Regions from separate parts of the Paenibacillus sp. 481 genome, predicted to be linked through region 2. Evidence: riboswitches for the same ligand, from Rfam matches in the RefSeq annotation. Region 2 holds a riboswitch; each other region holds the start of a gene.
What was found. Region 2 has a riboswitch for S-adenosylmethionine ahead of KIK04_RS20760 (methionine ABC transporter ATP-binding protein). Riboswitches for the same ligand answer to the same signal wherever they lie in the genome.

Region 1 (3,534 bases), 1.1 Mb from region 2:
GACGAATTGCTGCCGCAGCCTGCGAGCAGACCAATGGATAAAATGATGGAAAGGATCGTTGCGAATTTTTTCATATGAATATACCTCCGTCTAGTTGTGATGGTGAATGGAACCGATTTCCTTAGCGTTTATCTACTTTCTTAGCGATGAAATCCCCGCCGTACTGAATCAATTGAACTAAGCAGACAAGAACAACGACAGTCGTTAACATCACCGTGTTATCATAGCGATAATAACCGAAGCGAATGGCTAAATCTCCAATTCCGCCGCCGCCGACTGTACCTGCCATTGCGGAATACGCAACTAAGCTAATGGCCGTAATCGTAATGCCCTGGATAATGCCAGGCTTTGCTTCAGGGAGTAGCACGTCTTTAATGATCATCCATGGCTTCGCGCCAACTGCGACTGCGGCTTCAATGACGCCTTTGTCGATTTCGCGCAATGCCGTTTCAACTAAGCGGGCGAAAAAGGGTATTGCCGCAATGGATAAGGACACAGAAGCTGCTGTTGGGCCAATCGTAGTGCCTGTAATCAGCTTTGTTAAAGGTAACAGCGTAACGAGCAAAATAATAAATGGAATCGAACGTACAAGATTGACGATAAAGCCGAGCACATTTTTGGTAGGCGTATGCTCAAGGAAAAGGCCTTTATCTGTAATAAACAATAGAATACCAATTGGAAGTCCGACGATTAAGGAGGCGGCCAGCGAAATACCAACCATATAAATCGTCTGTAAAAAAGCTTTGTTCAGGTCAGGCAGTAGCTGAATTAGAGAATCAATGAGCATGATGTATCAACTCCAGTCGGTGGGTTCTCTCTGCAATATAAGCGATAGCCCGCTTAACTTCTGCGTCGTCTCCGATTAGCTCTAAAATAAGAATGCCAAGCGGATTGTCTTGTATGTAATCGATCTTGCCGTGCAAAATGTTGCCTTTTACTTGAAACGATTGCAGCATATCGGTAATGACTGCTTCCTCCGCCTGCGGGGCAACGAAATGAATTTTGACGATGGCCCCTTTGCGCTGCTGTAGTAGTCGCTCTGGCAGCTCGAATTGAAATAGCGTGCTCAAAAACGTTTTCGTCGTCGGATGCTTCGGATCGGCGAACACCTCGTACACATTTCCTTCTTCGATGACATCGCCGTTTTGCATCACAGCCATCCGATCACAAATGTCTTTCACGACTTCCATTTCGTGCGTAATCAGGACGATCGTGAGCTGGAGCTCGCGATTAATTTTTTTTAAGAGCTGCAAAATGGACTGGGTCGTCTCGGGATCAAGGGCCGACGTCGCTTCATCGCACAGCAAGACATGTGGTTCATTGGCTAGGGCGCGGGCGATACCTACGCGTTGTTTTTGCCCGCCACTCAATTGTGAAGGGTACACGTCACTTTTGTCAGACAAGCCAACCATTTTGAGCAGTTCTGGCACACGGGCTTGAATTTCGGCAGTCGACTTTCCGTTTGCTTTCAGCGCGAACGCAATATTTTCATAGACCGTCTTGGAACGGATCAGATGAAAATGTTGAAAAATCATCCCGATTTTGAGGCGGGCTTGGCGAAGCCCTTCACCGTTTAAGCGGGTTAGATCAATGCCATCGACAATGATTTTTCCTGACGTAGGCTCTTCCAACAAGTTGATGCAGCGTAGCAGAGAGCTTTTTCCTGCACCACTGCGTCCGATAATGCCGAAGATTTCGCCTTTGTTTATCGTTAGCGACACGTTATTGACGCCAATAACGGTAGACGTTGCGGTCTTGTATTCCTTTACCAGATGTTGAATCTCGATCATCTCGCTCACTCCCCCTAGTTGTTAGTCTGGTAAAAAGACTATTAAACATAAAAAAGCCTCTTTCACATTCCGAAAGAGGCTTCATTCGTATCGTAATCGAACGACTTATCTTTCAGAACGTGGAACACATTCTGTAGGATTTAGCACCGTTTACTCTATGGTAAGGTTGCCGGACGTCAACGGGCCTATTCCCTCAGTCACTCTTGATAAGAAATGATTCAATTTTTTTGTTGTGACCAATCATATACACGAAAGATATTTTTGTCAATTATATTTTTTATTTATACTTTGGCAAAATAGCTCATAATCGTATGCGCCGCTTGCTTGTAGCCGCCAGCTTGGCGCAATGATTCGCCAATAACATGGGCCTGCTGCTTATAGGAAGGGTTGTTCAACACTTCTAGTAAGGCGGCTCTAAGTGTTTCAGGAGAGAGCTTGTTTTTATCAACGACAACGCCTGCTCCAAGCTCCTGAACTCGGTTTGCTACAAGCGGTTGATCGGATGTTAACGGGATTGTAACGAGGGGCACATTATAATACAAAGCCTCGCTCGTACTGTTCATGCCGGCGTGTGTAATAAACACATCTGCACGCTGTAGCACTTCCAATTGAGGAACAAAAGGTTCCACGATAAAGTTGTCAGGAATCAAATCGGCAATAGGCGCCATATCCGTATATTTGCCTGATGACAGCACGAATTGAATCGGCATATCTCGAAATGTTGTAAAGCAAAGTTTATAGAAATCTATATTTTGGCTCAGGATGGACCCTAGTGAAATGAACACGATCGGTTTATGTAGGTCTTGAAGTTGATGGATTGGGAAAGAAGGTGCATCATGGCGTGGTACAACAGATGGGCCGACAAAATTAAAGCTATCATCCAACTGTTCGACCTGTGGTTGAAAATAACGGCTTGTATAAACCATTTTCAGTCGCCCAACATGGCGTGTAATTTCCTCAATAGTAGGAACAGGCAGATTAAACTGATTGGCTAATTTTTGAGCCACTTCCATCGTACTCGCGTATAGTTGTTCAACATCAATAGGAGTAGCTGTAGCAGCATATTTGTCATCTGTGGCAACTTCCTCCTGCGTCTCTTCCCCTGATCCTAGAGGTTCAACAAAAGCGAACGAAGCGATGGAGCATACGGCTGGAAGTTGAAGCTTTTCTGCTAATATAGTGCCACCCCAACCCATTAAGGAGTCAAAAATTAAATAATCATAGGAGCCGTCCTGCGTCACTTTCAGCACTTCGGGAATGATCGGCTCAATAATGCCGCGAACCATAAAATTAGCAAATTGATACGGGTGCTGATACTCTGTGGGCTTTATGGATGGGTCGTCAGTGAAAGAATGGATATCAAACGGATAAGAGATAAATTGTGCTCCCGTACGTTCGATTTTGGCACGATATTGTTCTGCACACACATAAATGACTTCCTCACCGTTGTCGATCAGTTGCTTGACTAAACCTAGTGTTGGATTAACATGTCCTTCGGCAGGGGTAATAACAAGTAAGGCACGAGCCAATCTAAACACCTCCATCATGTTTATGGTCAGTACAGGTATATTATAGCAATTACATAGGCCTTGTTCATGAATATATCATGAAGTTTATAGACCGATATGTTTCCTTTTTGCTAAGATATGAACATATGTGGACGTATAAAAGCATGACATGACTGACGTAAATATGGAGTGTGGTCAAATGAGTATATACGATTTCGAAGTAACACAAACGAACG
Region 2 (3,534 bases):
TCGTTCGGATCTTCTTTGTAAAGCGGATCTTTTGCCGGGTCCAGCTTCGCTTGGACCGCAATACCATTGTTAATAACTGCTGCTGCCGCATCGTCTAACGTACGTGCAGTATGACCAGCCGTCACAGGCTCAATAATGAGATTTTTCGGATTTTCAGCAATTTGCTCAATGCCGCCCCGCGGATCATAATTAGGCTTCAACTTAATTAAGTTAGCGGATTGAAGCAGCTTTAAGGCACGAATCGAATTCGTAACGTCGTTCGGAATCGTAATCGTTGCACCATCTGGAATTTCGCTGAGCTGCTTATGTTTTTTCGAATATACACCCATCGGGGCAATCGCGGTCGATCCGATAGCGACAATATCAAGCTGATGATCACGCTTAAATTGATTCATATACGTAATCGTCTGAAACACATTCAAATCAATTTCGCCATCATGCAGCGCTTTGTTCGGTTGGACATAATCGTTGAACTTGATAAGCTCTACTTTAATGTTGTCAGCATCCAGCTTTTTTTGCACAATTGTCCACAAATCAATTTCGTCCCCGTTAACTCCGACCTTCACAACTCGCTGGTCGCTGCTCGCTTTACTTCCACAACCTGTTACCACACTTAGCAAAAATAGTGCTGCAAATACTGCCGCAAAAATAGTACGTTTCTTCATCCTCTTCTCCTCCTAATTGTACGTGATAATGCGTTGCCTGCGCTTTGGATCAACTGGACAAGCACAACGAGCAGGACAACCGTAACTACAATGACTTCCGTTTCAAACCGTTGATACCCATACGTGATCGCTAAATCACCGATGCCTCCTGCGCCGACCGCACCGGCGGCCGCACTTGCACCGATCAGACCGATCGTCGCTGTCGTAAACGCTAATATTAATGACGGGACCGCTTCAGGAATCATGAAGCGCCACACGATTTGCACTTTTGTCGCCCCCATCGCATGGGCAGATTCGATAACACCCTTGTCCACTTCCAATAGAGCAGCTTCGATTAAGCGAGCTAAATAGGGACCCGTGTATATAGACAGTGGCACAATTGCTGCCGCTACGCCGATCGACGTTCCGGTAAGCAACCGAGTCAATGGGATGATCGCAACAAGTAAAATAATAAACGGCACCGAACGCGCAATATTGATCACAATATTGAGCACATGAAACACGAAATAGTTCGCCCAAATCCCACCAGGCCGCGATATGACTAAAATAATGCCGAGCGGCAAGCCGATTAACGAGCCAAACAAAAGCGATCCAAGTACGGTATAGAACGTTTCTTCACAAGCCTGCCAAAATTGCGGCAATATAAGCTCCCAACTCAAATTCATACGGCTACCTCCTTAATCTCTACGCCTTCACGCTCAATAAACGCTAACGTTTTGTCGCGCTCACTCGCCGCACCCTCTAAAGCAACAATGAGATTGCCGTACGGTTGCGATTGTAGTTCAATGATCGAGCCGTATAAAATGTTTAAGCGTATATCAAATTGTCTAGATACTTCGCTCAGTAATGGCTTGGCTGTTTTGTCTCCCCTAAAAATAAAGCGGTATAACTTTTGGTTCAACAAATGTTTGCTGTATGACGCTGGATAATCGTGCTGAAGCACCGTATTAACGAAATTTTTCGTCACCGCATGCTCCGCATTTGTAAATACTTCATACACAGATCCTTGCTCAACAATCATGCCATCTTCCATTACGGCAACCTTGCTACACAAATCTCGGATCACACTCATCTCGTGTGTAATGAGAACAATCGTAATACCATACTTGCGATTAATTCGCTTAAGCAGCTCCAAAATCGTCGCTGTCGTTTCAGGATCAAGTGACGATGTTGCTTCGTCACACAACAGAATGTCAGGATCGGTAACAAGCGCTCGCGCAATCCCTACCCGCTGTTTTTGCCCACCGGACAATTGCCCTGGATATACATCCTCTTTACCGGTCAAACCAACAAAATCAAGAATCTCTTTCACTTTCGCTTGGACTTGTTGCTTAGACTGTCCATCCAAATAAAGTGGCATTGCGACATTGTCATATACGGTTTTGGCCGATAGTAGATTAAAGTGCTGAAAAATCATACCAATCTTTTTACGACATTGCCTCAACTCCTTCTCATTTAAAGTAGCAATATCCACTTTGTTAATGAGTACAGCGCCTTCTGTCGGCACTTCTAGCTTGTTAATACAACGCAGCAACGTACTTTTACCCGCTCCTGAGAAGCCAATAATACCAAAAATGTCTCCTCTCTCGATGTGCAACTGAATATCTTTCAGTGCATGTGTAACTGTTGCTCCGGTAAACACTTTTGAAACTTGCTTAATCTCAATCAACGGGCATCCCTCCGAAAAAAAATAGAGCTCTTTTCGCCTAGACGAAAAGAGCTCCTTGACATCATGTTGCATAACATCCATAACATCAGTTCAGCACTTATCTGTCAGGCATTCACCTGCTGGAATTGGCACAGTTCTATAAAAAACATATAGAACCGCTGCCGAGGTATCGTAGGGCCAGTCCCTCCACCTCTCTAGATAAGAAACATTGATATTAAATTATAGTATTATAATAGGAATTGTATGCTTTGATGTCAATCTTTTTTTTCAGACACGTTTTTTGAACATTATTTTTGCGTCCAGAGAGCAGGCACTGCTACTGGGTTCCCACCGTTTGCAGACGTGTGTGCTTGCAGAGCTTGATAGGTCTTATTCTCAAATGAAACGATATCATTCACGTTATAAGCTTTATCCGCTTGCCATGCCGGAACAGCTGGCTGTGCAGTGACTTTCACCGTCAAAGCAGTGCTTCCTGGGGAAACATTCTGCGTGGCGTCTTTCACTTTGACCGTAAAATTGTACGATTGCTCAGCTTGTAAGCCATTCACTTTGAACGTTTTGGTTGTTGATGTTCCAGCTAATACGTTGCCGTTGTAAATGTCATACGAAGTTACAACTTTATTCGTATTAGGATCATTCCAAGTCAACGTAACCGAACCGTATGTTTGCTCTGTTACCGATAAGTTAGTCGGTGCCAACAACGCAGCTACCGGCTCTTCGTTTGCACTTGCTGTTAATGCAGCATTACTGCCCGTTACAACGAGTGCAAATGGCTGTGTCAAGCGTGGTACGTTGTACGCTTTCACTTTGATTGTGTACGTACCTGCACCAGCAGTGTTGAAATACACGTTCTCAACATTGTTTGCTCTGTCAAATGAAGCACACGTTGTGGCTGCTGTGTTGCTGGCAAAGCAGTTGCCTTTGAACACTTGACCAGTTGGGGACGTTACTTCCAAGTCCAAGTCATTGACTAACGCTTTAGAAGTTGACACAGCAGCTTGATAATCGGTCCATACTGTGGAAATTTTGAGTGGTTGACCGCTTCCAACCGTAACTTTGTACGTTTTTACCTCTCCTGTACGGAGACCCGCAGTCTGATCAACGTGTTGAGCTTGAAGTCCGTTTTCAGGATACAGCGACGATTGAAGATTTACACGTCCCCAACCTGTTTCACGGCTGCCCCAACCGTAGCCGATATCT
Region 3 (3,534 bases), 2.4 Mb from region 2:
ACACGAACTAAATGAAGTAATGAAGTAATTGAGCTATTTGAACTATTTGTGCCTTTTGTGCTATTTGAAGCTCCTAAGAGCTAGCTTCCGTATTAAACGACGCTTACTTACGCGTATACTTACGTACAAATGCGTCCCCGATCCATTGCAGCACTTGAACCATCAGCACAAGTACGATAATGGACACGACCATAACTTCGAACTCATAGCGGTGATAACCGTAACGAATAGCTAAGTCACCTAGGCCACCGCCACCAATAAGGCCGGACATTGCCGTATACGACACTAGTGTAACAGCTGTAATCGTCGTACCTGCAATGAGACCTGGCATCGCTTCTGGGAGTAGCACCTTACGTACAATTTGCCACGTTGTCGCACCCATCGCTTGGGCCGCTTCGATGACACCACGATCAACTTCACGCAAGGACGTTTCCACAAGTCGCGCAAAAAATGGCGCTGCCGCTAACACGAGCGGCGGAATCGTTCCTTCAACCCCGACAGAAGTACCAACGAGCATCCGTGTGAGTGGAATAATTGCAATCATCAAAATGACAAACGGGACAGAGCGCAGCACATTGACAATCAGCGATAACATGCTGTATCCAATTGTGGAAGTCGCTCCATTTCCCTTGCTCGCCAAAAACAAAATAACACCGAGTGGCAAACCAATAATGACTGTGAACAACATTGAAAATCCGAGCATAGACATCGTATCTACTGTTGCCTCAAACACTTCATCCCAATGAACTAAACTAAAATCGAGTCCGAAAAACATTATGCCAGCACCTCCACTTCAAGGCCTTTCGCTTGGAGCGACTTCATTGCCGCAACCATCGAAGCTTCTTCGCCGTCAAGTCGCACGACGAGCTGGCCATACGGTACTTCCTTCATTCGTGAAATCGTACCTTGCAAAATGGTAAAGGTGATACCCGCTGCGGTTAGCACTTGGTGCAGCACAGGTTCGTATGTCACATCACCCAAATAGTCGATTTTGACGACACGTGCATGCGCAGAAGCTTGAGCTTTAAAGGATGCCCATGGCTGCAATTCTGCATCATGACGCTCCTCCATAATGAACTCACGCGTTACAGGATGCTGTGGTTTCAAGAACACATCCACCACTTTGCCTTGCTCCACAATCTTACCTCCGTGGATAACGCCGACACGGTCGCAAATTGCTTGAATTACGTGCATTTCGTGCGTGATAAGCACGATCGTAATGCCAAATTTGCGATTAATGTCGAGCAGCAGCTCCAAAATCGAATTCGTCGTCTGCGGATCAAGCGCTGACGTCGCTTCGTCGCAGAGCAGCACCTTCGGGTCGTTCGCCAATGCACGTGCGATGCCGACGCGCTGTTTTTGACCGCCGGACAGTTGCGACGGATATTTATCACGGTGATCCTCTAAACCAACGAGGCGTAATAAGTCCTCCACCTTGGCCTTAACTTGCTCGGACGAGTTCTGCTGTAGACGCAGCGGGAATGCAATATTGTCAAACACCGTTGCCGATGACAACAAATTAAAGTGCTGAAAGATCATCCCGATCTTGCGACGCTGCTGCTGAAGCTCATTCTTGCCTAGCTTCGTTAACTCAACTCCATCTACATGGACCGTGCCTGATGTGGGTGTCTCCAATAAGTTAATGCTGCGTAGCAGTGTACTTTTACCTGCTCCCGAATGTCCAATAATGCCGTAAATTTCACCCTGCTCTACGTGCAAGCTGACTTCATTTAGGGCAAGCAAGCCGCCATCTTTTCCCTTGCCTTTACCCTGATAGGATTTGCTAATATGCTCTAATCGAATCAATTGATTCGTCACCTTCCTTGCTCTTCTAATCTCGTTGCGATTCATGTTGATGGTGTTTTACTTCTGTTGTGTTTCTTCTGTTGTGTTGCTTCTGTTGCTTGTCACGCATGTGACGCTTATATTGCTTGTTGTGCGTGATCTAGAGTACACGGTGTACGTTATTAGTTTCGGTTATGATGGAAAACGAATATACAAAACGAATATACAAAAAGCCCCCTTATGGCAGATGCCAAAAGGGGGCGACGACTTCACGGTTTCGTTTATGAATGACCAGTTGCTCGTTACTATCCCTTTCTTATCTGCCAGAACACCAACACCGTTGCTGTTCTGAAGGATTTAGCACCTGACATTTTGCAAGTATACAACAGCATTCGTTGTACTACCGGACTTGCAAAATCGGTTGCCGGGCTTCACAGGGCCTGTCCCTCCGCCACTCTCGATAAGAAAATCGATATGAAATTAAGGTGATTATAAACGTTATTTCTGAAATAATCAATCATTTTTCAAAAAACAAAATTTGGATTATTTATGAAACGGCCGCGACACGTGCAACAAATGTTCAAACACAAGAACGATGGATGCGCATACCATCGTAAGCGCATCCCGTAAATCTTGTACGTTGGCTCGGATGTCCTCCAGCTTAATTTTGTCCGTTAAGCTGCGATGACGCTGCCACAGATCATCCTGCATCTCCGCATTTAAGTGGTGCACTTCGGTGTTGCGCCGCTTGCGCAAATGCTGCAATTGCGTACTATACTGCTCTTTTAAGACCGATAGTTGTTGGTACAAGGCCTCTTGTTGACCTAACGTGCGCATTTGCCGCAGCACGGTGAAATAAGAGAAATGGTGCTTCACCTTTTCCGTTTCAAGCATCAATATATCATTCAATAATGTGCCCAGCTTATCCAGCACCGCGAAGACACGAATAAAACCGTTCTTGTAATAGTAAACATGACGATAATAATCGTCCGACTCTGCCTCATTCATTTCCACTTCATATTGCTTGTGTACCCCATCCGCATACTTGCCGGATGCGTACACACTTTGCTCCAGTTCATCTAACGATGTCTTGAGGCCGACTGTCATAATCTCGGCTTTACGCCGGATATGCTTCGGGTCGCCATCTTGAGCGATACGTGAACGAAGTTCGTCCAAGTAACCATTCATCGCTGACATTGCCTGCTTCAGCTCACCCTCATCTTGACGGGGAATTTCTCCGAATAAAACACGTAGCATCGACTCACCCCCGTCTTAGACCATTCGGAAAGTATTGTTTCCAACGTTGGTCTACAAGTTGCACGATATCTTCACGTGGGGTCAATTCGTCGGGATAGCCAGGCTTCATTCGGGCGTCAATGACGATCGGAAGCTTATAAGCCAAGTGATGCTGGCGAACTTCCGCCGCAGCATACATATCCGATGCTGGGTTAAAGCGCGTGAACACCGACCATAGAAACGGTAGCTGGGAATTGGCCACTTGTGCATCGTCTACTAAAAAAATAAGCGGCCAGTCCGTACCTTTATTCGCCAGTCGTTGCATAAGGCGCTCCGCCAACTGCGGCTCCGCCTCATAAGAGGCGCCCGCCATCGTTAAGCAGCCGCGGCAATAGATGGCAACGTCGTGTATTTCGTCCACGACTCCCTCGGTATATTCATGCGGGAGATCGCGAATAGGATCGCCGACCCCGAGCATAATCGCTTTACTGCCGTGATTCAGTTTATGTCCGG
Region 4 (3,534 bases), 900 kb from region 2:
TTCAATATGCAGGAGCTTATTGAGCGGGAGCTCGTTGATTTGCCGCAGGATGAGCGTTCTGCTATAGAGCATGCTTTGTCCGATTTGGGTGATAAATATTTGCGGCCTGTACTTGTGCGAGCTTATGGAGAGATGGCATTAGAGAAGCCTATGGTGGAGTTGCAGCCGATATACGAGCGGATTCGCCTGTTGCGGCTAGTGCGTCGCGAGCACAATGGGCAAAGCGAGAAGAGCGAGCAGGGCGGTGATGCCAGAAAAATTGCATAAGGGAAGATAGCGTACAAATGGTATACATACAGAACGGATTCGTTCAGGTAGGTTAAACGCCAATCAGGTGAGCGATGGCTTCTAGGATTATGAAAAGCCCGCTGTCCCCGTATGAGTAGGGAGCAGCGGGCATAATAGGAACCGTTGTAACAACGTTATAGCCAATCTTTTTTGCGGAACAAATAAAACATAAACCCACCAAGAAGAAACATAAAGCCGATTGCAAATACAGATCCGTATTTCGTATCCATAAAAGGAATATAATCAAAGTTCATCCCATAAATACCTGTGATAAACGTAAGTGGCATAAAAATAGTCGTCATCGCTGTAAATACACGCATAATTTCGTTGGCACGATTTGCAATGCTCAATTGATACGATTCACGCAAGTTCCCCATCAAATCGCGAAACGTTTCAAACGTTTCAGTTACTTTGACAGCATTTTCATATATATCGCGAAAATATTTTTGCAGGTCGTCGTCAATAAGGCGCAAATCTTTGCGATATAGCACAGTTAGCACTTCTTTTTGTGGACCGAGCCCTTTTTTCAACCATAAAATTTCGCTGCGCAAGCTAATAATTTCGTTCAAGTGCGATTTCTTAGCATTAACGAGCATTTCTTCTTCCAGATTGTCGATTTTGGCCTCGATGCGGTCTGCTACCGTAAAGTAGTTATCGACAACTAAGTCAATGAGCAAATAGAGCATCCGGTCTGGCGTACATACCTCTTGCTCCCACAGTAGGGGCTTGACCGTGCGCAGTTCGTTAATTTTTTGCTGGGTTACCGTTATTAAATAATGCTTGCCTAAAAAAGTGTTCAACGTGCGTAGAAAAATTTCTTCATCGTCAAAGCGAATGCTGTTTACCACAATAAAATAGTGGCCTTCATAAATTTCAATTTTCGGGCGTTGCTCTTCTTCATTCAAGCAATCCTCTACTGCTAGGTCGTGAATAGAGAAGAGTTGCTGTAGAACAACAAGGTCTTCGATGTCTGCATCAATCCAATAAAAGCCTTCTTCTGGCGGCTTCAATGTTGTTTCGATGTCATCAATTGGCGTGAATACGCCTTGATTGACCAGACGAATTTTCATTGCAAATCACTCCTTCGGTCTGATTCGTGTTTCAGCACGAGAACAGACGTCATCGTCAAAGTAGACGATTCGATCGAGGTTGCAACGTCGTCGGTGCACTAAGCGCAGTCCGCTCTTATCTTATAGCCAAATGTTCGGTTGGCAAATAGGTCAGCATAAAGCAATCCATGCAGCCAAGACGCGCAAGTGATCGAATCATCCTATTCAGTTGTCCGTTAACGCCGTCTCTCGGTCTGGGATCGCCATCCATCCGAACTTCACCTCATATCATTAAAATAAGGTTGTGCAAATAAGCACTTGTCTAGTATAATCCGTCGCTTCCATGCTTTCAAGGTTTTCCCTACAACGTATGCCAACGGTAAAAGATGGTGAATTTCCTCTTGACGAGCGACTCGACTTGCATTAAATTATTACCAAGTGCAACATATGCACGGCAGTTACAATTGAATATGAGTTGCAATCTTATCAAGAGTAGGTGGAGGGACAAGCCCGATGACACCCGGCAACCGGCGTTAATGACGCGGCGCTCATAGAGCGCAAGCAGCCATTTTCATAACGCACGGTGCTAATTCTTGCAGGAACGGTATGCCCGTTGCTGAGAGATGAGAGAGGCGCATATGTTTATTTTTTAACGCGAAACCTTTCTCGAATGCCGGGGAAGGTTTTTTTTGTAACCTCCTACCTGAATGTCATCATTTAACAATAAACTCGAACCCTACGAAGGAGGAGCGTCACATGCCGATTAAAATACCCGATCATTTGCCGGCGAAAGAAGTTTTAACACAGGAGAACATATTTGTGATGGATGAAACGCGTGCTTACCAGCAAGACATTCGTCCGTTAAAAATTATTATTCTGAATTTGATGCCAGCGAAAGAGACTACGGAGACTCAATTGTTGCGCTTAATCGGAAATACGCCGCTGCAAGTAGATGTGACGCTGCTTCATCCAGCTACACATACTTCTAAAAATACGTCAGCTGAGCATTTATCCAGTTTCTATAAAACGTTTGAAGATATACAGGATCAAAGGTTCGATGGTCTTATTATTACAGGAGCGCCGGTAGAGCAAATGGAATTTGAAGAAGTGAACTACTGGAGTGAGTTATGCCATATTATGGAATGGTCGAAAAAGAAAGTCACGTCCACGTTCCATATTTGTTGGGCTGCTCAAGCAGGATTGTATTATCACTTCGGTGTGCCTAAATATTCGTTGGATCACAAAATATTCGGTGTGTTTCCACACGAGCTGAAAAAAGAAAATGTACAGTTAACTCGCGGATTCGATGAAATGTTTCTTGTCCCACAGTCCCGTCACACTGAATTCCGACAAGAAGATATTGATAAGGTAGCGGAGTTAGAAGTGCTCTCTGCATCGGAAGAATCGGGCGTATATTTAGTTGCTTCAAGAGATGGCAAGCAAATATTCGTAACGGGACATTCCGAATACGATGCCTGTACGTTGCAATGGGAATACGACCGCGATGTTGAAAAAGGAATGGCCATGGATCTGCCGAAAAATTATTTTCCGGGAAATGATCCGACAAAAAGACCGTTTTCGACATGGCGTGCGCATGCGAATTTGTTGTTCTCCAACTGGCTGAACTACTACGTATATCAAGAAACGCCATTTGAATTAGACTATGCTGCTGCTAACAAGGAAGGGGTTATCACACAATGATCGAGCGCGACGAGACAAAATATCGGTTGGAGAGCCGCTTGGCTCAAATCGGTTCTATTCAAGAGCCGAACACAGGTGCAGTCAATTTTCCGATCTACCAGTCAACAGCTTTTCGTCATCCACGGCTTGGGCAAAGTACAGGATTTGATTACATCCGTACGAAAAACCCGACGCGGCAGGTGCTAGAAGACGCGGCTGCTGCTTTGGAGAGCGGTGATGCCGGCTTTGCGTGTAGCAGCGGGATGGCTGCGTTGCAGACTATATTCACCTTGTTCAGTCAAGGTGATCATCTGATTGTGTCGCTAGATTTATACGGTGGCACTTACCGTCTGCTTGAGCGCATCTTATCCCGTTTTGGTATAACTGCTTCTTATGTAGATACAAATGATATGGATGCGTTGGAGTCGGTGCGAACACCGTCAACGAAGGCGGTCATTATTGAAACACCTACGAATCCGCTCATGATGATTACGGACATCGAGAAAGTATCCGCGTG

Region 1: it holds a riboswitch for S-adenosylmethionine, as region 2 does, so the genes downstream of both, KIK04_RS16145 (methionine ABC transporter ATP-binding protein) here and KIK04_RS20760 (methionine ABC transporter ATP-binding protein) in region 2, are expected to answer to the same signal.
Region 3: it holds a riboswitch for S-adenosylmethionine, as region 2 does, so the genes downstream of both, KIK04_RS05830 (methionine ABC transporter ATP-binding protein) here and KIK04_RS20760 (methionine ABC transporter ATP-binding protein) in region 2, are expected to answer to the same signal.
Region 4: it holds a riboswitch for S-adenosylmethionine, as region 2 does, so the genes downstream of both, metA (homoserine O-acetyltransferase MetA) here and KIK04_RS20760 (methionine ABC transporter ATP-binding protein) in region 2, are expected to answer to the same signal.

The regions. Positions count from the first base shown of each region.
Region 1 covers NZ_CP075175.1:3,652,813-3,656,346, forward strand. Annotated here, with positions in the region: gene KIK04_RS16135 (MetQ/NlpA family ABC transporter substrate-binding protein) at 1-74, opposite strand, end outside; gene KIK04_RS16140 (methionine ABC transporter permease) at 122-787, opposite strand; gene KIK04_RS16145 (methionine ABC transporter ATP-binding protein) at 777-1,790, opposite strand; SAM riboswitch class I at 1,893-2,003, opposite strand; gene KIK04_RS16150 (macrolide family glycosyltransferase) at 2,072-3,319, opposite strand; gene KIK04_RS16155 (glutathione peroxidase) at 3,498-3,534, shown strand, end outside.
Region 2 covers NZ_CP075175.1:4,708,453-4,711,986, reverse strand. Annotated here, with positions in the region: gene KIK04_RS20770 (MetQ/NlpA family ABC transporter substrate-binding protein) at 1-665, opposite strand, end outside; gene KIK04_RS20765 (methionine ABC transporter permease) at 662-1,330, opposite strand; gene KIK04_RS20760 (methionine ABC transporter ATP-binding protein) at 1,327-2,334, opposite strand; SAM riboswitch class I at 2,429-2,539, opposite strand; gene KIK04_RS20755 (S8 family serine peptidase) at 2,622-3,534, opposite strand, start outside.
Region 3 covers NZ_CP075175.1:1,368,439-1,371,972, forward strand. Annotated here, with positions in the region: gene KIK04_RS05825 (methionine ABC transporter permease) at 104-775, opposite strand; gene KIK04_RS05830 (methionine ABC transporter ATP-binding protein) at 775-1,806, opposite strand; gene KIK04_RS05835 (hypothetical protein) at 1,889-2,137, shown strand; SAM riboswitch class I at 2,099-2,252, opposite strand; gene KIK04_RS05840 (Cthe_2314 family HEPN domain-containing protein) at 2,329-3,042, opposite strand; gene KIK04_RS05845 (UbiD family decarboxylase) at 3,047-3,534, opposite strand, start outside.
Region 4 covers NZ_CP075175.1:3,810,863-3,814,396, forward strand. Annotated here, with positions in the region: gene KIK04_RS16785 (HRDC domain-containing protein) at 1-267, shown strand, start outside; gene corA (magnesium/cobalt transporter CorA) at 423-1,358, opposite strand; gene KIK04_RS24225 (hypothetical protein) at 1,474-1,608, opposite strand; SAM riboswitch class I at 1,818-1,967, shown strand; gene metA (homoserine O-acetyltransferase MetA) at 2,094-3,038, shown strand; gene KIK04_RS16800 (aminotransferase class I/II-fold pyridoxal phosphate-dependent enzyme) at 3,035-3,534, shown strand, end outside.